Regions from separate parts of the Paraglaciecola sp. 25GB23A genome, predicted to be linked through region 2. Evidence: predicted binding sites of a transcription regulator. Region 2 holds the regulator's gene; each other region holds the start of a gene.
The links. The regulator FNR, encoded in region 2, switches genes on or off when oxygen is low (the NO sensors DNR and NnrR bind a similar motif). The targets are predictions, from matches to a motif close to TTGATCTAGATCAA.

Region 1: ABKW31_RS02040 (DnaJ C-terminal domain-containing protein) is a predicted target of FNR. The motif match lies at 2,047-2,060, and genes of this name have one in related genera.
Region 3: ccoG (cytochrome c oxidase accessory protein CcoG) is a predicted target of FNR. The motif match lies at 4,276-4,289, and genes of this name have one in related genera.

Annotation. Positions count from the first base shown of each region.
Region 1 covers NZ_JBDYKM010000001.1:478,071-485,944, forward strand. The annotation lists gene tilS (tRNA lysidine(34) synthetase TilS) at 1-1,146, shown strand, start outside; gene ABKW31_RS02035 (DUF3718 domain-containing protein) at 1,382-1,777, opposite strand; gene ABKW31_RS02040 (DnaJ C-terminal domain-containing protein) at 2,149-3,102, shown strand; gene ABKW31_RS02045 (chaperone modulator CbpM) at 3,105-3,437, shown strand; gene sbcD (exonuclease subunit SbcD) at 3,598-4,875, shown strand; gene ABKW31_RS02055 (AAA family ATPase) at 4,872-7,874, shown strand, end outside.
Region 2 covers NZ_JBDYKM010000001.1:992,139-1,000,012, reverse strand. The annotation lists gene ABKW31_RS04285 (TonB-dependent receptor) at 1-408, opposite strand, end outside; gene ABKW31_RS04280 (MaoC family dehydratase) at 871-1,338, opposite strand; gene ABKW31_RS04275 (LysR family transcriptional regulator) at 1,482-2,384, shown strand; gene fnr (fumarate/nitrate reduction transcriptional regulator Fnr) at 2,491-3,243, shown strand; gene ABKW31_RS04265 (putative zinc-binding protein) at 3,360-3,734, shown strand; gene ABKW31_RS04260 (ABC transporter substrate-binding protein) at 4,024-5,112, shown strand; gene ABKW31_RS04255 (hypothetical protein) at 5,099-5,557, opposite strand; gene ABKW31_RS04250 (phosphoribosyltransferase family protein) at 5,684-6,256, opposite strand; gene ABKW31_RS04245 (phosphoribosyltransferase family protein) at 6,323-6,886, shown strand; gene ABKW31_RS04240 (sulfite exporter TauE/SafE family protein) at 7,010-7,816, opposite strand.
Region 3 covers NZ_JBDYKM010000020.1:4,867-12,740, forward strand. The annotation lists gene ABKW31_RS18400 (TonB-dependent receptor) at 1-1,394, opposite strand, end outside; cobalamin riboswitch at 1,461-1,702, opposite strand; gene ABKW31_RS18405 (serine/threonine protein kinase) at 1,737-2,711, opposite strand; gene ccoG (cytochrome c oxidase accessory protein CcoG) at 2,732-4,171, opposite strand; gene ABKW31_RS18415 (hypothetical protein) at 4,437-4,796, shown strand; gene ABKW31_RS18420 (ATP-binding protein) at 4,807-6,036, opposite strand; gene ABKW31_RS18425 (response regulator) at 6,042-6,743, opposite strand; gene ABKW31_RS18430 (DUF3019 domain-containing protein) at 6,743-7,117, opposite strand; gene ABKW31_RS18435 (MipA/OmpV family protein) at 7,129-7,874, opposite strand, start outside.

The DNA.
Region 1 (7,874 bases), 510 kb from region 2:
GGGGTAAAGGTAAACCTCGCGAGTGACTCAGGTCAAAGTCTAGAAGCACTAGCGCGTGAAGCCCGTTATGCAAAGTTACTGGAGCTTGCGCCAGCTAACAGTGTTATTTTGTTGGCTCAACATCAAGATGATCAACTTGAAACCTTTCTATTACAGCTAAAGCGCGGAGCAGGGCCTAAAGGCTTAGCGGCCATGGCATTGTATAGTACTAAATCCGTTGGCCAACTCAATAAAGTGGTTCACCTGTTGCGGCCATTTTTAGCCCTTACTCAGCAAAACATCAATGACTATGCGAAACAGCAAGACTTAGTTTGGGTTGAAGACGAGTCGAATCAAAACACCCATTTTGAGCGTAACTTTCTGCGTCATGACATTCTGCCTAGTTTAATAAAAAAATGGCCTGACATAGCTAAAACTGTGTCGCGCAGTGCAGCCCTTTGCGCCCAACAGCAAGATTTACTTGAAGAAGTGGCCCAAGAGAAACTGCAAGCAATACGCACAAGTGATAACACCTTGTGCCTGCAAGCCTTAAGTAAACTAAGTTCCGCATGGTTACATCAAGTGGTGAGGCAATGGTTAGATGAACAAGGCATTTCAAGTCCTTCACAGGCGGTTTTACAGAAACTGCAACCTGAGCTGATTGACGCTAAAGAGGATGCTAAGCCCATCATTCAATGGGGCAGTTGGCAGTTTAGACGCTTTAATCAGCATTTATATATATTAGCACTTGCGCCCACAATACCAGCCCATACCTTGTTGTGGCAGGGACAAAAGGTAGTCAGCCTACCAGCGCCGCTCGGCACTTTAAGTAAATCCCCCTTTCAGCAAGGAGACCCTGGTGATCTGGGCTTGCTCTTAGACCCTCAACTAGGCGAAATTAAAATACAATTTGGCGGCTTTGCCCAACGTTTTACTCCGGCAGGCGGGCAACATTCTAAACCCTTAAAACAGTGGTATAAAGAATGGCGAATACCGCCGTGGCAACGAGATAAGATTGCCTTAGTCAGCCAAAATGATATGCCTCTCGCCCTGCTAATTAATGGTGTTTGGCGCTTGGCCAACAGTGCAGTGCAGCAAGACGAGAGGGCAAGTCTGATGGTATTGCGATATAGAGCTTCGAGCGGCGAGTCATTAGCTTCGAGCTAAAAAATATAAAAGCAAAGGCTGGTGTATTTTGCCTGTTGCTATCTTTTCAATGCATAAAAAAACGGCCTCAAAAGAGGCCGATTTTTTAGGAGGAGAGATTAATCTCCACCCACCATGTTGAACGGTGGAGCAGCGACGAGCTATTAGCGTCGAGCTGCGAGTGGCGAGCTAAAGATAAAACTAAAACGCTTTATTTTTTGCTCGCGGCTCGCAGCTAGAAGCTCGCCGCTATCTTTTAGATTCTTTCGTTAAGAGCAGCCACGATAGGCGAGCTATCTAAGCCTTTTTCAGTGGCCCAGGCAGAGATGGTTTTGCCATCTGACTCTGGTGAGCTTAAGTCGCCCTTAGGCATCTTCTTAACCATTAACGTACCGGTCTCAACTGCGTTGTTTAACATCGCGGTGCGGATTAAGCTTTCGCCGCCACATGAGATACCTGAGTAATAATCTTGTAATTGTAAACGGTAGTCAGACTGGACCATTTTCATTTTTTTGCGTAATTCGCCTTTATCGTCAGCTTTAACGATAGTGCAGATATTTTGTAGTGCTTCGTTTATATCGGCCTGAGCATTACCAGCAACAATGAAAGAAGCGGCGGCTAAAGCGATAGAAGTTTTAACGATTTTCAACATGGTCAATTCCTCAATATATTCATAATTAGTTAGGGTTTAGTTTAAAACGTTGCCTGATAGTTGCCGCGTTTCGATGGGTCTATTAAAGCCTATTTGAACTGATTAAAAAATCTACGAGGTGATACTTAGGTATGTGCTTACATAACAAGATTAGATAAAGTTAATAAAATCAATAGATAAGATTTTCAGTTTTCAGCAGAAGTTAATCACTTCTGTTATTTTACTAAGGGATGATAGTAATCAACTAGACTCAGTGTAAGCTGGTAGGATTGATCAAGATCAAACTGTTTAATTTCATCATCACATACAATGAATATAGTTGATCCAACACAGTAAACTCACTTTCGGGCGTGTTGCTTTTAGGGGCTAGAATGAATTTTAAAGATTATTATAAGGTGCTTGGTATTGAGCCTGAGGCCGATGATAAAGCCATAAAAGTGGCTTACAAAAAACTGGCTCGACAATATCACCCTGATGTTAGCAAGCATGCTGATGCCGAGGAAAGATTTAAAGAAATCGGTGAAGCCTATGAAGTGCTGCATAGTGCCAAAGAACGGGCGCAATATGATGAACTGCGTCGCCATCATTTAAACCGATCGCGCAATCAGCATAGTTCGGCTAATGCACAAGGCAATTATCAACAAAGTGATCCGCAAACCGATCAAGAGTTTTCTGATTTTATTAATTCAATATTTGGTGCAAGGCATGGCGGTTTTGAGCATGGACGGCAGCACAGGGGTAGCCAAACAATGCGTCAAAAAGGTCAAGATATTGAAATCGAATTCCCGCTGTTTTTAGAAGAAACCTTAGTTGATAGTGTTAAACCCGTAAGCTTCACTCTGCAACAGCAAGATGCCAATGGTCGCGTGAGCGATCAGCCCAAGTCGCTGAAAGTGAAAATTCCGGCTGGTGTCGCTAATGGGGAGCGGATTCGTCTTAAGGGCCAAGGCGGACCCGGTACAACAAAGGCGGATAATGGCGACTTATATCTACAAATTCGTTTTGCACCCCACCCATTGTTTGATGTAGACGGTCGAAATTTGAGCATAGTTGTACCCATTGCTCCTTGGGAAGCCATATTGGGTACCAAAGTTAAACTACCCACCTTAAGTGGTGATATTCAACTGAATATCCCTGCCAATAGTCAATCGGGACAGCGTTTACGCATTAAAGGCAAGGGCTTGCTCAATAAAAAAGTACAGGGTGATTTATTCGCCGTGCTTAAAATTGTAGTGCCTACCTCAACTGACGAAGCAAACAAGACTCTGTGGAATGAGTTGGCAGAAAAAAGTCAATTTGATCCGCGCGCCAATTGGAGTAAATAAACATGTTGCAGATTACTGTTTCAGAACAAGACCGCTGGCTAAGTAGCGAAGAGCTATGTGCTTGCAGTGAGATTGATTCAGCTATGTTGTATGAACTGGTTGAACATAGCATTGCTATTCCAATCCAAGGAGAGGTGATTGAGCAATGGCAATTTAGTGTGACCAGCTTAGTAAGCGTCAAAAAAGCCGCGCGTATTAAACGTGATCTATTGCTCGATTGGGCCGGTATCGCCTTGATACTCGACCTGCTAGATGAACGTGAGGAGCTGGAACATGAAATTCACAATTTAAAACAACAACTCAGTCGCTTCAAACTGCCTAAGACTGAGGAGTAAATATTGAGTTGTTACTCTTTGTTTACTGATTTTTAGGTGAATAAATGTTTTTCATCTGCCAACCACACCAACGATAGTGTAATGTTCGTTTCTTTAGGACTAACAAGCAGTTATTGCGTCATTCTTGAACAAATAGCTGTTAAAGCGTGGGATTTTAGGCATGAAGCTGCTACACACCTCAGACTGGCATTTGGGTCAGAGTTTTTTCACTAAAAGCCGCAAAGACGAACATCAGGCTTTTATCAATTGGTTACTGGCGCAAGTGGCGCAACAACAAATTGATGCAGTGATCATTGCTGGTGATGTATTTGATACTGGCACACCACCTAGCTATGCCCGCGAAATATACAACCAGTTTGTGGTCGACCTCCAGCAGCTCAAGTGTGTATTGGTGGTGTTGGGCGGTAATCATGACTCGGTATCAACCCTGAATGAATCCAAACAAATTTTAGCTTGTTTAAACACCTTTGTGGTGGCCAGCACTGGGGTTGATATCAACGAGCAAGTGTTTTGTATTCCTGATAAAAGCGGTAATCCAGGGGCGATTTTATGTGCCGTACCCTTTATTCGCCCCCGTGATGTACTGCAAAGTTCTGCCGGTGAAAGCGGTATAGACAAACGCCAGGCATTGGGTAATGCCATCAAACAGCACTACGCCAAGCTCTATCAACTGGCCGTAGTGATGCAACAAAAACAGATGCAACAAAGCGGAGTAACTTTACCCATTATTGCTACCGGCCATTTAACTGCGCTGGGTGTGAGTCAATCCGACAGTGTGCGGGATATATACATTGGTACCCTCGATGGCTTTGCTGCAGATGGGTTTCCCCCTGCAGACTACATTGCTTTGGGGCATATTCATCGGCCGCAATTAGTGGCTAAAACTGAGCATATTCGTTACAGCGGCTCGCCCATTCCCTTGAGCTTTGATGAACTCACTTCGCAAAAGCAAGTCATGCTGGTGGAGTTTAAGGATGGCACTCGTCATCTTAGCGCCATTGACGTACCGCGTTTTCAGCCTATGCAGGTGATCAAAGGTGATTTAGCGACTATCGAACAGGCCTTGCAACAATTCACAAGTCAAGAGCAGGCAGTACAAGAGATGCCTTGCTGGCTGTGTATTGAGGTAGAGACCCAAGATTATTTATCTGACCTACAACAACGCATTCAAAGCCTGACCGAAGGCGCAAATGTAGAGGTACTGCAGCTGCGCCGCAGTCGCAATAAACAACGTCAGCTATTAAGCCAGGAGCAGCGCGAGACGCTAGCAGAACTCAAACCTTTAGATGTATTTGAATTACGTTTGAACATGGAAAAGTTTGCAGGTGAAGCAGAGCTAGCAAGGGTGCAGCGCGTGCGCCAGCAGTTTGAGCAGATATTATCTGAAGCCCAGCATCAAGGCGCCAGCACCGCGTCTGACGGGGGGCAGCAAGCATGAAAATTCTCACCCTACGTTTAAAAAACCTTAACTCCTTAAAAGGTGAATGGAAGATTGATTTTACGCAATCGCCTTTTGCCGATAATGGTTTGTTTGCCATCACTGGCCCTACTGGTGCGGGCAAAACTACCTTGCTTGATGCCATTTGTTTAGCGCTTTATCACCAAACGCCGCGTTTGGGGCAAATCACTACCTCATCTAATGAGATCATGACTCGTGGCACCGCCGAGTGTTTGGCCGAGGTAGAGTTTGAAGTAAAAGGCATGGCCTACCGGGCGTTTTGGAGCATGCGTCGCTCCCGTGGCAATTTGGAGGGTAATTTACAGCAAGCTGATAGCGAATTAGCCGAAGTGGTTAGTGGTAAGGTGATTGCCACCCAAATTAAAGCGAAAATCGAGGCCGTCGAGCAATTAACGGGTTTAGACTTTGGCCGTTTTACTAAGTCGATGATGTTATCCCAAGGCGACTTTGCCGCCTTTTTAAATGCCGATGAGAGAGAGCGGGCCGAGTTGCTTGAAGAGCTCACTGGCACCGACATTTATGGATTGGTATCTATCAAGGTGCATGAGCACTTTACCCAAGCCAAACAAAGCCTTAAAGAGTTGCAAGCCAGAGCTGACACCTTGCAATTACTCAGCCCAGAGCAAAAACAGCAACTGCAAGATGAGCTACAACAATGCCAGCACCAGCAACAGGCAATAGAGCAGCAGTTAATCCAGTGTCAACAGCATCTTAGCTGGTGGGATAAACTCAGCAGTGCTCAACAACAGCGGCAACAGGCCAGCGAGTTAAGCCAACAGGCCAATATAGCCCTCTCAGAGTCAAAAACTGAACTACATAAGTTAGCCAATAGCGAACCGGCCGAACGGTTGCGTACCCAATGGGAATTGCTTAAAAGTGTGCAGCACGAGTTGGCAAAAATGACCCAGCAGCTCGTGCTTAAACAGCAAGAGCTCACTACTGCGACTGCGCAAGCTAAGCAGGCTGATGTAGCCCTAACGCAAGCCACTAGCGCGCTAACACAGGCCAAACAAGGGCAGCAAAGCCAAGAGCTGCTTATTACTGACAAAGTACTGCCCTTAGATGGGACTATTCAAAGCCAAGCCGGCAAACTTGCTGATATTACACTCGAGCTGACTCGTCTTAAACAGCAGCAACACACTAGCACTGAGCAACAACAAGCAAAGCAAAGCACTTTACTGGCCTTGCAACAGCAACAGCAGCAAATTCAAACTTACCTAAGCAGCCATCAAGCAGACAGCGCGGTAAGTGAGCACCTTAATAGCTGGCAACAGCAACTCAGCCAGTTAGCCCGTGAGCAACAAACTCAGCAAGCTTTAGAACAAGAGTCGGCAAGCCTTAACCAGCAAGTTAAGCAACAAAGTGGGCAAATCTCTGAGCTCAATGAGCAAAGACAAACCCGTGAAAAGGCGCTTAATCAGCAACAACAAGATTGGCAAGATAAAGAGCAGCAGTTTACTGATTTAGTTAAACAAGGCGACATTGACCAACTAGAACAAAAACAAGTTAAGTTAAGTGCCAAATGGCCAGAACTGCTTAAAATCCAAGATACCCAGCGTCGCTATCTTCAATTAAGCGCAGATAAAAGCAGCAAGCAAACTGAGCTGCAAGGTCTGCAAGTTAAAGAAGCCCAACTCAGCCATAAGCGCAATGAACTGGCCCATCAATTTAAACAGCACAAGCAACAGCTTGATGACTTGCAACGCTTGGTGTCACAAGAAGAACAACTGGCGCAATATCGCCAGCTATTGCAAGACGATGAAGAATGCCCCTTGTGCGGCGCCACTCAGCATCCCTTAGCGGCTGAACAAGCTTTAGATATTCCTGCGACGATTAACCGTTTAGATCAAGCCAAGTTGGCCTTTGATAAAGTCACTGAAGTGGGCATGCAAACCCGCGAAAGCCTGCAATTGACAGTCCAGCAAATAAACGAAGTTGAGCTAAAAATGCATGCCTTAAGCGGCAATATTGATGATTTGCAAGCTAAGTGGCAAACACTCAGTCATAACTTGCATCTGCAAAGTGAAATAGCCAATGAAACCGCCTTAGCCAGTTTTGAAAGTCAGTTAAAACACGATCTTGAGCAAATTACCCAACAGCTACATAGCCTGCGCCAACTCGATAAAGCCCGCTTGCAAAGCAGGCAGGTCTTAGATAATGAACAGCGTGCCGTGGATAGCCTTAACGCCGAGCTTAAGTTACTTGAGCAAAATCGCAGCAGTGGGCAAGCCAACATCGATAAAATTGCTCAGCAATTGGCGGCACAACAACAGGCGATTACAGACAACCAACAGGCGCTGAATAATAAGATCAGCGAACTCGGTTATGCAATACCCCAGGGCGATTTGCTTGAGTGGATAGCTGCTAAGCGCCAAGATGCGGCCCACTATCAACAGCAAGTTAAACAAGATGCAGAACTGCGCCAAGAGCTCAGTCAACAGCAACATCAACTGACAACGCTCACAGAGCAGTTGCAACAGCAAAACACCCAAGTCGCATCTGCCCAGCAAACGGCAGACTCCTTGCATCAGCAACTATCAGCGCTAAGACAAGAGCGCAGTGAACTATTTGGCGACCTTACGGTGGCGCAAGCTCGGCAACAGGCGAGTGCTACCTTAGATTTTGCTGAACAAAGCTGGGCCAAACAAAGCGACTTATATAAGCAGGCCGAACAGGCTTTTAACCATATCACCATCACCATTGCAAACGAGCAGCAACGTCAGCAAGACCTGCAACAACAGATACAGCGAGACCAAAATAGCTGGCAAGAGGCTCTCGCGCTTAGTCCCTTTGCTACCCAGCAAAGCTTCGAGCAAGCCCTGCTATCGGAGTCAGAACGCACACGCTTAAATCAGCTCAAACAACAGCTCGACCAACAAACGCAGCGTGCGACTACTTTATTTGAACAAGCCAGCGAGCAATTAGTGGTATTGCAAAATGCTGAACAGGCTGCTACATGGCAAAAAACACCGCAAGAG
Region 2 (7,874 bases):
TAGACCGTCATTGGTTGGTTGAGCGTTGACCACTTGTCGTTTGTTATTGAGTAGGACTAGCGTTGAAGCAACGCCTAAGCCTCTTAAATTTATATTTGACGTTCCTGCCGTTGCATTCTGCGTAAATGCATCAGGATTGTTTTGTGCACCAGTATTAATGGTTAAGGTTTGGGTGATATCACTTATATTCTTTGCACCGATAGAGTCTATTGCCACTGCATCTATCACTGCTAAGGGTGATGGTGATTCAAAATTTTCACTGCGACGTACAAAACTGCCCGTCACCATGATCAATTCAACTTCGCTTTCTTTCACTGCTTGTTCTTGAGCTAAGGCGCCAGTTTGCGCAGTGAGTAACTGCGTGGCAATCGCTGCTGAAAGCAGACTTAACTTTGTTTTTAGTTTCATGATGTGTCCCAATACGTGAGTTATCAGATATTAAAAGTGTCATTCCGTAACATAACCGCAGCTCGCTAATGATAAGTTGGTAAGCTTAGTAACTCTTTTAACTCTAATAATATTGTTATGTCATTGAGTTATAACGCCAACTATCTGTTTGATAGCTGGTCATCCTCACATTGATAGTAGGCGGCCATTGGCTCGATGTAAATAAATTGTTATTGATATGTGAACATCAATTCTAACAATGGTCAGACCACTCAGCCCTAAAACTCAATAAGCACACTTATATAAGACAATATCTTTCACTTTTAATCACTTAAATAGTTTTGCAGGATAAAATGGTGACGGCCAATTACCCCAGTAAACGAAGATTTTGCGTAAAAATCTCGTTTATATCTATCAGCAAAATTAATTATAAATTTTGTTTTGTATCCTCATCAATCAACCTTTCTTTGAAACTAATAAGTTTTACTGCTTTTCAGCCAATGTTGCACCGACTAACAACATTAAAAACGTACCTTTCATCGCAGGTTTATTTTTACCTTCAATCTGTGCTTCGGTATCAAAATAAAACAAACAACCAGAATTTTTTTGCACAACGTGACTCAAGGTTGATATAAACCGTATTTGCTCATTAACCCGAACAGGTTCAAGAAAGCGTATTTTATCTACACCATAATTCAAAATTGTTTTGTACTGTGGGTCGGCCGCAAACATATGGTAAAAAGCAGAGGGCATCAAGGTAACGGTGAGATAACCATGGGCAATTGTGGCTTTAAATGGGCTTTCCTTAGCGCAGCGCTCTGGATCAACATGGATCCATTGATGGTCACCCGTGGCTTGGGCAAATAAATCAATATCCTTTTGAGTGATTTTTATCCAATCACTGGCAGGTAGTTGTTCGTTCAAATTCAATTCAAGCAACGTTTTTAGCATGGTTGTTATCCTTTTAGCTCATTTCATTCAAAGTTTAGCAAACCGCAAACTATCAATAAAATGAATGTTCTGTATATTGATATATTGATTTAACTAATAATATAAAGGTAATATCCTTACCATAAATAGTTGAGGTACCTTACATGAACTTAAACCGAATCGACTTAAATTTGTTTGCGGTGTTTGACGCAATTTACACGGCAGGCAGTCTAACTAGAGCCGCAGATGTGCTGTGTATTACGCAACCAGCAGTCAGTAATTCTCTAGCGAGATTGCGTGATATGTTAAATGATCCCTTGTTTGTGCGCACCGGACATAGCATGACACCCACGCCAGTGGCACAAAATATTATTGGCCCAGCCAGAGAAGCTTTGGGCTTATTGCGCAAAAGTGTTCAACAGAGCCATATTTTTGACCCGAGTAAAGCGGAAAAAACTTTTCACTTTGCTGCCCGAGATTTACTTGAAGTCAGTATTATGCCAAGACTAACGGCATTATTACAAAAAAGTGCACCCAATATTTCACTAACTAATTACGATTTAGAGCGCAATAATGTTGTATCAGCCATGGCCAGCGGCCATCTTGATTTTTATGCCGATGCCTCATCTTTTAGCGATCCACATTTGTGCAAACAAAAAATTGCCCAAGACAGACTTGTGGTAGTAGCTCGTAAAAATCACCCTGATTTAGCGCAGGGTATGAATATGGAGACCTTCTTGCGTCTTGGCCATATCAATATTTCACATCGTCGCAGTGGTGCAGGCCCTATTGATGTAGCAATTGATAAACTTGGGGCAAAACGTCATGTGGTTTTGCGTAGTCAGCACTTTTTGACGGTTCCCAGCACTATAGTAAAAACTGACCTTATTTCTTGTCTGCCTTATCATTTAGCTAAACACTACGATATTTCGCTTTATGAATTACCCTTTGATCTGCCTCCCCTTGAGTACTTCTTATATTGGCATGTGAGTGCTGACTTAGACTATGCTCACATGTGGATGCGTGAACAAATTGCTCAAGTTGCAACAGCCTTGCACCCCAATTAAAATCGAGAGATGACTTGGTTCGACCGCAATCCACTTTATTTGTATCTGTTGCACGTAGTATGATGTAGTTTCAAAGTGCGAAAAACCAAGGGTGTTAAAAATACTAATGGAATCGAATTCAATAATTGCACAAACACATACCAAACAATGTACCCATGACCAAAAATTGAGTTGTGGAAATTGTCGCCTCAATACGATTTGTATGCCTGTGAGTTTGCACGTCGATGATATTGACCAACTCAATAAAATTATTCAGCGAGGCCGACCTTTAAATAAAGGTGAATATTTGTATCGAGCCAACGATACATTTACATCTGTATATGCCATCCGTTCTGGTGCAGTTAAGGCCCTGACTATCAGTGACAATGGTGACGAGCAAGTGACCGGCTTTTACTTACCTGGAGAAGTAGTGGGTTTAGATGGTTTAGCCAATAATAATTACACTAATTCGGTTATTGCTCTAGAAACCTCTTCGATTTGCGAAATTCCCTTTGGTCGACTTGAAGAGCTCAGTGTGCAGTTGCCCAAATTGCAACGCCATTTTTTACAGTTGATGAGTCGTGAAATCACCCACGAACAGCAGATTATTAGTTTGTTAGGCAAAGCCAGTGCTGAAGCCCGTATTGCTTCTCTACTTCTGAGTATTTCAACCCGCAATAGTAGTCGCAAATTATCGGCAACCGCATTTTTACTGCCTATGTCGCGCACTGATATTGGCAACTATTTAGGACTTACCATTGAAACTGTAAGCCGAACGTTTGCCCGCTTGCAGAAAACCGATGTGATTGCAGTAGATAAAAAAGAAGTGCTCATTAAAGATGTTCTAGGATTGCAACAACTGGCTAAAGGGGCCGAGTAGTCCTCACCACCATAAACTCAAATATTGATACACATCAAGATCACTTGTCGACTGAGCTAGTATGCTAATGCCAATATTATAAAGGCAAGTTTGCCCTTGGCATTAGAAGGTATTCAATGAATGAGCATCTCACCACTTCACTCCCAGTAATATTTACCTGTCTAAAAAATTGTGAAAACGCGCAGTTTGCCAATGACTTATCTAAGGTAATGGATATTGAAGGAATAGCCCAAGGTTACACTATTATTGAGCTTGCTCAATCAGACGCAATGCTTTCATCCCTGCAGTGCAGCAGTAAACAATGTATGGCGATTGATGGTTGCCAATTACAATGTGCTAAAAATGCCTTATCCCAACTCAACATTTGCCCTACTTGGCATATTGTTCTGACCGACTTTAGCGATAATTTAAGCCATAACTCCCCATTTAATTACGCACAGATGGCCCATGTATTAAAAACTATTCAAACTTTATTAACTTCAGCCAATTAAAGTCTTTACCATAAAGCTTGAGCAATACCCTGCTTGCCAGTTTATTTAAAATAATCTAGATTTTATCTTATTATCTTGTTTTAAAGCTAATTTTATCCAGCTCAATAATATAAGGCTCAACAAATTCGTCTGATGTGCCAATCTAACGCTTGCAGCGCCGAGCTATATAAGAAAATGTGAGACTAGTGTGATTTAACATTTTGGTGGCATGATTAGAAGGTGGTTCATAGCCAAACTTTCAACTATGATGCACTGCAGTATCTATTTAAAACTAAGTGAATTAATGCCCATGAGTTGTCGACTAAATATACAGGTTTTTAGTTCTCTATTGCTGTTGGCTTTTTCAAACTTAGCATTTGCTATAAACATAAGCTTGATCATACCTGACAATAAAGGCCCGGCTTTTTGGGCTCTGGTTCATCATATTAGCGCCGCAGCAGCTGAGCGAGTTGATGTTAATTTAGAGGTCATATATGGTGGAGAAAATCGTTATTCAGTGCGCAGTATTATCGAAGAAATTACTGCGCGTAAAAATAAACCAGACTATCTTATTTTTAGACCCTTTTATGGCAATGCAACAATAGTATTTGACAAAGTTGAGGCAAGTGGCATTCACTTTGTCACTTTAGAACAAGCTTTCTCAGGAGACGAGGCGAAACAATTACAACGGCCACAACAAAAATATAAATATTGGATTGGTGAGGTTAGTTATGACAACGCTTCCGGTGGTCAACTATTACTGGATGCTCTGCTTGGTGAGTTAAAGATTCAACAGCCTACACTTAAGCCCTCTATCACAGCTATTGGTGGGGACTTTGATAATCTATCCCAAACCAGAGAGTATGCATTAACCCAACTGCAACACAATAGAGATCCTAGATTCAATCAAGTTTTCCCCAGCCATTGGAATCCAAATAGCCTAAAAGAGAATATGGGCTTGATTCTTGAGCGTTACCCCGCTACCAGTATTTTTTGGTGCGCAGGTGACCAATTAGCCATTGAAACATTAAAACAATACCGTCAGCTTTCTGATAAGCCGATAATGATAGGAGGTTTCGATTGGCTTCCGGAAGCACTTACCAAAATAAAACAAGGTGAACTTAGTGCCTCAGTGGGCGGACACTTTTTGATGGGCGCTATTGCGATTATTAAAATAGTTGATTTTCAAAACGGTGTTGACCGTTTTTCAACCCACCCAGAATCCTATCAATTTGAGTTAATTACTCGACAAAATGTCGATACTTATCTGGATTTTTTAAAGAAAAATAACTGGAACCATGTTGCATTTGAGCAGTTTTCAACCAGTAAAACAGAAGGAACGCCTCTCCCCTTAACTGTAAACAACATCATAAAGTTTGCCCAGTTCAAGTCGCAATAAAAAAGTATTTGACCTTATTATCTACCTCGATTTGCTCAGCAAAACCCTCGTTAAGGCAGGCGTATTCCAACTCAAACTGATAAAGAGCCTCACGGTCGTATGGGGGAATAACACCATCGACAGCCAGATCATAAAAATAAGACACGGCTCTTACTGCTTGAATATTATTCTCATCTAATGCTTGAGAAATCATTTTTTTCGTTAATCGCCACCAAGTATCATCCTCTGGCGGTGGCATAAACTGGCCTAAAATAACAAGGACTTGTTTGCTTGTCAGCTGCTCGCTGCCGGCCAATTCTGTTAAGCAATCATCTGCAGTATGCAAGGAAGAGGCAATAGAATTCGCCCAGTTAACAACCTCGGGTACAGACCCAATTCCAAGTGCCAATTTATGGCTATAGGCCGTTGCTTGGCTGGCATAATTAGTTGATTTTATGACCTTCATATCTCGATAAACTGACATCACTTTATGGTTTTTATATTACGCAAAAAAGCAGAAAAAACATAATTCTCTGTCAATAAGTTATAGGGATTGTAGGTTTCAACGCCTAATAGACGCTCACAGTGAGCTTCAACTTACTGTTGGTAAGTGAGCTTTGAGTATTTCGTATAGTTCAGGACGGTGCATTTTGATCTCAGCAACGGTGAGACCTTCTAAAGAGTGTGGATATTTTAACCACGCCGCTGTTTCATGAACGTAGTAGTCTGGTTCAAAATCGACTTCGCGGCGGCTAGGTTTATAAAATGGGATCGCAATACGCACATCTGTGGGCATATTCAATCGGGTCGCAGCGCGCAGCTGCTCTAAAACAGCAGCAATAGAACGACCGGTATCAAAGACGTCATCGACAATAAGCAGTTTGTCATGATCTTGCACGTTTTTGACCAAATAATTGAGATCATGCACCTTTACCACTCTAGATTGCTGATCAATACCAGCGGCGTATGACGATGTTCTGATCGCGATGTTATCGGTTTCAATACCGTGATAACTTAAATACTCTTGGACGGCAATGCCAATCGGTGCACCACCCCGCCAGAGCGCAATGATGAAAGTCGGTTTAAAACCACTGGCAAGAACCATTTGCGCCAGTTTGAAAGAGTCGACTAACAGTTGTTCGCCAGAAAGGTACGTTTTTTCCATTATATTAACCATGTATAATCGCTACCAACATCATACTGAGATGAACTGCATTCTTATAGGTAAACGATGAAAAAAATATTTTTAGATGAAGATACTTTGATCCAAGACGCATTTCGTCTTGGCGTGAAAATTTTTGAATCGGGGTTTCGCCCTACGTTTATTGTAGGCTTATGGAGAGGCGGAAGTTCAGTGGGTATTTATGTTCAGGAATGCTTGCAAACATTGGGAATTGACACCGATCATATTTCTATTCGAACTTCCTATAGTGGTCTGCCGAGCTACCAATCAATGGTGAACGCCCCTGAGACCATTCGTGTACACGGCACTCAGTACCTGATTGAAAATTTAAATGCAGACGATTCACTACTGATTGTTGATGACGTGTTTAGTACTGGTCTCAGTATCGAGGCGACAATAGTTCGACTGCGCAAACACTTGAAAAAGAACTTACCAAAAGATATTCGAATCGCCACGCTTTACCAACGTAAGGATTACAAACGTGCTGATTTAGCCTTAAATTACTTTCTTCATGAAACCGACAGTTGGCTAGTGTTTCCTTATGAACTAAAGGGCTTAAGCGCAAAAGAAATTGAAGTGTATAAGCCCTATTTACGCGACTTGATGAGTTAACTGTTGCCATTATTATTATGAGTGCTGCGATGCCATTAATACCACAGTGCTAATAATGTCGACTTATTGATTAATATAACACAGTAAATCTTTAACTAAAGTCCATGCCTGCTCAGTCAATATTTAAAGAATAAAGCTGGTATATATCCCAAACACACACACGACCAACAGAGCAACTCCGACAAATTGGAAAAAACGTGGGGTTTCGGCTTGTTTTATTCGTTCATGGAGGCGCTGTCCAAAAACATGACCGAGCAAAGCACAGGGCAATAGCCAAAGTTGATGAATTAATTGCAAGTCTATCCCCGCAATGACAAACGATGTCATCTTGATCATGACCAAAATAAACCACAATACAAACAAAGTATCGCGCAACTGATGGCGCGGTACTTTGGTGGCAAATACCGAAACAATTAATGGCGCGCCAATCAATGAAGTACCACTGACATAGCCGCCAAGCATCAAAAATATCGTATCAAGCGTTTTATTATTACTATAAAAAGGTTTATTAAGGATATAAGACACGGCAAAAATGGCCACGATAACAAAAATAACCCCAGTAACAGTATCACTTGGTAAGGTCAGTAAACCAAATACACCTATAAGTTTTGGGATAATCATGATGCCAAGAGCTTTTTTAAGATAAGCCCAGGCAATATTACCTTCACCTTCAGTTATTACTGCGCCCTGCTCTGTTGCCAACTTAGCTTGTCTTTTGTTGGCGATAGCACCGCGCCACGCAATCCAGCTGGAAAAAACTAACAGATGAATCGAGATTATCGGCAAAAAGACCAGTGGTTTATTATGTACCAATAACAAAAATGGCAAAGCCAACACCGCACCACCAAAACCTAATCCACTGCGTACAAAACCACTCCACACAAAAATTAAACCAATTAAGGCGTACTGCCACCCAAGAAGATGTTCCACAAGTTTCCTTTTTTAAAGTATTTTTGGAGTGAGGTAAAGCAAGCTATTTTAACGATAA
Region 3 (7,874 bases), on a different contig from region 2:
TTATTGAAATAATCAAATCCTAGATCAAAGCCCCGACTGCCTTCTTCTTTAAGTTGCAATCCAGCGGCATTTCCATAGGCAAAGTCCCCGTCATTGTATGCTTGCTCATATAGACTTGGTGCACGAAAACCGGTACCGTAAGTCGACTTCAATTTGAATGTTTCTTGTTCAGACAGAGGAATTAAGTAGGCTGCGCTGATGCGATAACTGTTATGGGTACCAAATGTATCGTTATTATCATGGCGCATTCCGGCAGTCATAAACAGTTGTTTAGACCACGCTTTTTGGTACTCAAAATATAAACCAGTTTGCTCTCTTTGTTCGCCAGAACCCAGCAATTGCTGGGTTTCATTATCCACACCCCAAATTAACTTTTGCTGCGCAGAGCCATAAAATCCATTGTATTCAAGCTTACTAATATTACCTTCACTGCCAAAACTAAATTGCTCATTACTGAAAAACTGTCGTTCTACATCGGTTTTGGCATAAGCTAAGTTGTGATGCGACTTATCTTGGTTATATTGCAAAGAAAGCCTAGCGGTTTGGTTTTCACTATCAGTTGTACATTGATAAATAAGCGCAAAATTGACATTGTCATAGCAGCCATCGTACTCATTATTAGAAGAAACCCTACGTACCACTAAATTTAATAACAAGGCTTCATTAATATTAATACCGCTATTGAAATGTAAAGTAGTATTTTGATAACCATCTTTCTCGTTACTAACATCAGCGGTTTGCGCATTAAAACCATCTGTTTCAAATTCCGCAGCCGCTAAATAAACGTAGCCGTTTTGATTAGCGTAGCCTAGGTCGGCATTTAACATGTTGGTTGAGTAATTGCCGGTCTCTGCATTTATGGAAGCTTGTAGACCCGGTTCACTTTGTTTGGTAGTTATGCTAATAACACCACCTGCATCTGCGCCGTACATTAGGCCTTGAGGGCCCCGCAGAATTTCAACTCGGTCAATCAAGTGAGATAATATATCATCAAAGATAGGTGTCACTTGAGGCGCGGTAGGATCACTTAACTCAACTCCGTCAATGTATACTTTTGTCCTAAAGCCATCTTCACCGCGAATACGCAACGTGGTATTTTTCCCCACCCCCCCTGAATTTGAAACGCCAATTCCGACCTCATGACGCATTATGTCAGCTAATGAAGCATTGCCCCTAGCATCAATATCTTCTTTGGTAATGAGACTAACACTGGTAGCCAGTTCGCGAAAAGAAAGGGGAACTTTACTGGATACAACGGTAATTGTTTCTAGTTCAGAAGGTAGAGGGGGGAATTCACTTGAATCTTCGTTAGCTTTGACTACTTGAGTGAAAAATACGCTGCTACAAAATATGCTCAGGCAACACAGAGTATTGCTGTAATTTTTTGATTTCATTAATTTTAGGCCTAATTGATGTACTCCGCCCGAGTACATAAAAGAAAAACTAAATAAAGCTGGCTTTATCTAGCACCAGATTAAGGCCGGTATCCGGGCTCATAAGTGACCAATTTTCATTAGTCTGTTTCACGACCTTCCCATTCGTTTGAACAGTGGTATGTGGGTAAAACATTCTTATTTACCGTTGCGGGGGCAGCGTAGGATTTATATCAACATTAAAAAGGAGATATTCACCGACTTCCCGTTTAACCTGAGGCATATAACGACGTTATAGAATCAAAGGCACCTTAAACGCGCCGGAGTATATGGAAAACTAAGATAAATAGAAAGGGTAAAGGTTTATAACAATACCAACGGTGGCTCTTGTAAGGCAGATAATTGTTCTTTTAAAGCGAGTATTTGTTGTTCCCAATATTTACCGTCAGCAAACCAAGGAAATGCTTGCGGAAAAGCAGGGTCTTGCCAACGTTTGTTTAACCAAGCCATGTAGTGAACCATGCGTATAGCGCGCATAGGCTCTACTAGTTTTAGTTGCTCTTTGTCAAATTCAGCGAATTCTTGATAGGCCTTAATTAAGGTATCTAATTGTAGTGTTTGCTGTTGTCTATCACCTGATAACATCATCCAAAGATCTTGAATTGCAGGGCCATTGCGGCAATCGTCTAAGTCGACAAAAGTAGGGCCATCTCGCCAAAGTATATTGCCCGGGTGGCAGTCACCATGCAAACGTATATTGTCTGTCGGTGTCGCACGGTATAGCTCTGAGGCCTTTTTGACCACAGGTTCTAAGATGGCGAAAAAAGGGCTGTGTAAATAGTCTGGGATAAGCTCATTGTTTTTCAATTGACTCAAAGGCTCAATCAGGAACTCCTCGACTGTAAGTGTGGGGCGATGCTCGAATTTAGCACTTTTTGATACTGCATGTATTCGACCTATAAAACGGCCCATCCATTCAAGCTGCTCTAGATTATCAACCTCAAATTGTCTGCCACCTGCGGATGGAAACAATGCAAAGTAGTATCCTTGATAATCATGCAAGGTTCTGCCATTAGACATCAGCGGGGCCACAACGGGGATTTCGTGACTGGCTAACTCAAGGCTAAACTGGTGCTCTTCGTTAATTTGTAATTCGGTCCATCGCTGCGGCCGATAAAACTTAACCACATAACGTCGCTTATCTTCTGCCATGAATTGATAGACTCTATTTTCATAAGAATTAAGCGCTAATAATCCAGATTCAACTCGAATCCCCAACGACTCTATTGCATCTAAAATAAGATCGGGTCCTAATCCAGAAAAATCAAATTTTGTCATTTTGCTGGCTTATCCAAGTACTAATAATTAGGATATAAAAAGTTACTTGGTTCTTGTACATACACATCATTTTCAGGATCATTGATGACTTCGACTTTAAACTCGAATTCAGTCACATCCTCCTTAATCTTATAAGGGTCAATGGCTAAGCTTATAGGCCATGTTAGTACTTCGCTCCCGGCTACATCCACGGTGTTCTGACCAATAAAATTTGCGCCATCCAAACCAATCACACTAATAAGATAAGTTTGTTTTTGTTGAGACTTATTAAGAATTTTGAGTGTATAAACGTTTTCAATTAAGCCATCGTTGGTTTCACGATAGAGTGAATTACGATCGCGAATTATATCTACTTCCAAGGGAACTCTGGTCATAATTTCGAACACAAGTAGCCCTGACATTAATACCAGTACTAAGAAATAACCGACTAATTTTGGGCGCACTATTTTAGTCGTTCCGCCGGCCAATTCGGTTTCGGACGTGAAGCTAATGAGTCCCTTCGGATAATTCATTTTTTCCATCACACCGTTACAGGCATCAACACAAGCACCGCAATTAATACACTCGTATTGTAAGCCGTTGCGAATATCGATGCCGGTAGGACAAACCTGGACACATAGATTGCAATCGATACAATCACCCAAACCTTTCTCTATATTTTCTTCTCTTGCTATCTTGCGGCTGCGCGGACCGCGCTGTTCCCCTCGTTTGGCATTGTAGGCCACGGTAAAGGTATCTTTATCAAACATGGCCGATTGGAAGCGTGCGTAGGGACAGATGTGAGTACACATAATTTCTCGCATCCAGCCTGCATTGCCATAAGTACAAAAAGTAAAAAACAACACAAATCCAGTGGCCCATGCGGTGCTTGAGAAGGTGAAAAAATCAATAAATAATTGACCAATGGGGGTAAAATAACCAACAAAGATGAGTGAAGTTAATAGTGCAATAGTAACCCAAGCAAAATGTTTCATGGCTTTACGCCAGAATTTATCAAAATTCATCGCGCGCTCATCTAATTTTATTCGTTGATGACGCGAGCCTTCAAAGAGCTCTTCAAACCAAATATAAATAAAAGTCCATGTGGTTTGAGGACACATAAACCCGCACCATACTCTGCCGGCAAAAGTAGTCACAAAAAATAAGGCGAAAGCGGCGACAATCAAGATCCAAGCAAGTAGTGTTAAATCTTGTGGCCACAAAGTAAGACCAAAAATATTAAATCGCTGGCTACCTATATCAAACAAAATGGCTTGGCTACCGTCATATTGAAGCCATGGGAGAATGGCAAAGGTGCTTAAAAATATTAAACCGAAAAAGCGCCGAAAGTTTTCCAAAGCACCAGTTACTGCACGCACATAAATACGACTGCGCGGGGTGTAATGATTGTCATGTTGATGTGAGTCAGGTTTGTGAACTTTAACGGGAGAAATTACTTTAACGGGAATTCGTTCACTCATTCGATGTCCTTGCTGGAAAATGCTGCAATGCTAAAAAACCGATGCAGTATATCAGTTCCTTAAACCGGTCGCTGCAGTTGTAAGGAAATTAGCCTCTTTATTGTTTGATTTCTATCAAGAAAGGAGTAACAAATATTGTTTATGTCGCTAGATATAAAATACTAGTGAAGGTTATTCTCTGTTATGAAGACACATAACCATTGCTTGTTTTAAAGTTGCCCTACTTCAATTAGGCTTATAGTTCGTAAACTAACTAGCAAATGTCATGTCCCGTTTTTTTATTATATCTTTTGAAATTTTGGCTCTTATTGCCATGTTGCGCTCACCATTTATTCATTATTGGTTTAATGATATTCAAAGTGATGTTGCAAACTGGATGCTTGAAATTTCTTTATTGGCTGAGAAAAAAGAGTTAGCTCTTTTTAGGCAAACGATTGCCTCTCATGCACAAGATTTTAGTGAATCTCAAAGGGAGTATTTGAATAATATTACGAGCAGTAAAAATTCTATGGATCACTTTAATCGCCTTTATTGCGAATCCAATGACAAAAACCCGTTTTTGTATGGCGCTAACCTACACTATATCTGTGCAGAAATAGCCCGTAGTCGTGTTTTAAAATCGTAAGTGATGAGCCCTAAGGTAGCACAGGAAAGCACAAGGTAAATTTAGCGCCGCCTAAGGGACTGCTTGCTACGCTACAAGAACCTTGATGCCATTGCATCACTCTTTTTACAATAGCCAATCCTAAGCCCGCCCCCCCTTGAGTTCGATCGCGTCCTTCATCTGGTCGATAAAACGGCTCAAATATTTTTTGTCCTAGTTCAGGGCTAACACCTAAACCATCATCTTCAACTATAAGTAATATACTATTTGCTGTGCTTTCAATCTTAATTACGATACAAGTCTTGGCGTAGCGAGCGGCATTTAATAGTAGGTTCTCCATGGCTCGTTCCACAAAGTGGCTATCGCCAGTGAGCTGCTCTGGTCCGCCGTAGATATCGACTGTCAGTTGGTTTAGATGACTTTTTTTCAACTTATTGACTACACTATGGCACATGGTTGTGCAGGGTATTTCGCAGAAATGTAGATTGGGCATTTGCGCTTCTGTCGCTGAAAAATCAAGCATCTCTTGCACAAGCTTTTCTAATTCGTCCACGTCTTCTCGCATGTTGTTGAACATGTCACCGTGACTCTCATCTAGCATGCCTAAGGCAAATTTTAAACGGGCTAAGGGAGTACGAAACTCGTGCGCCACAGCGCCAGATAATTCTCGCTGACTTTGAATAAGCTCGGCGATTTGCCCGCGCATAGTATTCAAAGACGTGGCAATCGGCGCAACCAGCGATGACTTGTCTATCCAATTTTGGCTAATATTACCGTCTGGTAGTACGGTAGTGACACTCCTTTTTAGTGCTTCTAAATCACGCCATAAGGGCCAAATCCACAGAGCAATAAGACAGCCAAGTAGTACAAAAAACACCGTTCTATACAGTATAAATGAGGTCTGGTTGGCAATAGGTTGATCGAAAGATAACTCGATTAGTTGTGTATGTTTATGCGCTATATATACTTGTTCACCTAGCTTTGAATCAAAAAGACTGAGAGCTTCACCGGCTTGCAGTTTATGAAGGCTGTCAGATGGCCAAGCAATATCATTTAAATTGAGTAATTGAAATTTTATGTTGGCCTGTTCTAGCAGAGCTATAAGGTCAACATCTTGTTGTTTGCTCGCGCTTAAAAATTGACGCAGTACTGTAGATTGAACATTGGGTTCAGGAATAAGGAAGAGCGTCTCTAAACCCGCACTCAGGCCGACAAGGGCGAGGGTAATAAAAACGTATAAGCTGATAAACAGTTTGGCCATATGACTTAGTCATTCCAAGCATCAGCTACAAAGAAAAAGCCCTTACCCCAAATCGTTTTAATGCGATAAGGATGTAGAGGATTATCTTCCAACTTTTTACGCAGACGTGAAATTCTGACATCGGCAGATCGATCTAAACCATCGTACTCACGACCAATTAATTCGTCGTATAACACGCTGCGTTCCACTAACGTTGACGCATTCTCTGCCAGTTTCCACAGCATATCAAATTCATGGCTGGTTAGCTGTACGTCACGCCCATTTAACAAAGCGCTGCGGGCATTACGGTCAATTATCAGTTGACCAAAGACCAATTTAGCGGGGCTTTGCGATGATGCAATCTTGTGGTTTGCCCTGCGTAACAAAGCATTAATTCGAGCCAACAATACACGCGGCTCTACTGGTTTAATCAGATAATCGTCAGCACCAATTTCTAAGCCCATAACCTGATCAAAATCGTCACCTTTAGCTGTCATAAACAGCAAGGGACCGCTGTAATAAGGGCGGATAGTTCGACAAAGCGTGAAGCCATTATCGCCGGGTAGCATAACATCCAAAACCACAATATCGGGTGGAGTGTGTTTGACGGTGGCTAATAACTTTTCACCGTTTGCTAGACGGGTCAGCTTAAATCCCTGATTTTGCAGATAACTAACGATTAACTGGCTTAAACGCTCATCATCTTCGACTAAAAGTACATGGGTCATTAAAATAAACTCCAAGGATTACGCAACCTGCGTCTTTGCATATTGGCTTGCTGAGATTTGACTATCAGAGAATGGCTTATTAGTATTTCTTGAGCCGAATTAAGTAAGCGTAATTCGCTATTTTTATTGATTAGCATAGTTATTTTGAGCGGAAATTCGGCCCCAGTGGCGCAGCGTAAAACAGTGTTAACCAAGGCTACGCAATATTGTCCCGCGGGCAAATTCAATAGGGTGATGTCCACTTCAAACTCACAGTTTTCCCCTTCCTGCTGGCTGATGCAAATTGAAGGCTGTACCTGCCAAAGGGGCGACTGGGCTATTGCTGATTGAGCAAACAAAGCAACAGCACATAGAACCAATAGCGTAAGTCTCAACTTAAAATCCGTTAAAATTGATAGGCAAAGCCACTAAACACACTGAATATATTCCTTTCTTCCACTAATGGACTGTTTGTCATGCCCGAATGTAATTTTTGTAGGCTAACTCGCGTCAACCATAACCAGTTATTTTGAATTTTCTTTTGTAAGGTTAAACCCACGGCAGGTTGCCAGCCAGAACTTGCTTGATAAAAGTACGAGGGATCAACTTTGTCATGCTCATCCAAGCCATAATAATAGTCAACTAAAGCGCTACTTTTCCACGTCATTTTCACTTGCGTACTAAAGTGAAAGCTCGACCATTGCCAAAAATGTTGATAACTAATTTCGAGTTTTTCGCCATTATGCGTAGCACTTAGATCTTTTTCTAGTGACAACTGCCATTCGGCATTATCAGGTCGGTAATACCAGCGACCGCCTCCCATAAGAGCCCAATTTCTGCGGCCAACATCATCGATAGAAATTGGTAATTGCTCAGGGCCACTCTGGTTAGGGTCTTCGGCCGCTGTGACTTGATTGAAGCGATTTAGCGGTAATAAAATGTTAGCCGGATGCCAAAAAGTAAAAAAAGCTCTTTCTTTGTCGACATTGAGATAAGTGACAAAAGATGACTTTTTCCCATCCAGCCATTGGTAACCAAGTTCGCCGTTGTCAAAATAAAATGTTTCTCCATACCAAGCAATATCAGGCAAGACAAGCAAAGGGATATTATCTCCATCCACCAGTGGATTTGATGTAAACCCAATCCCCAAAG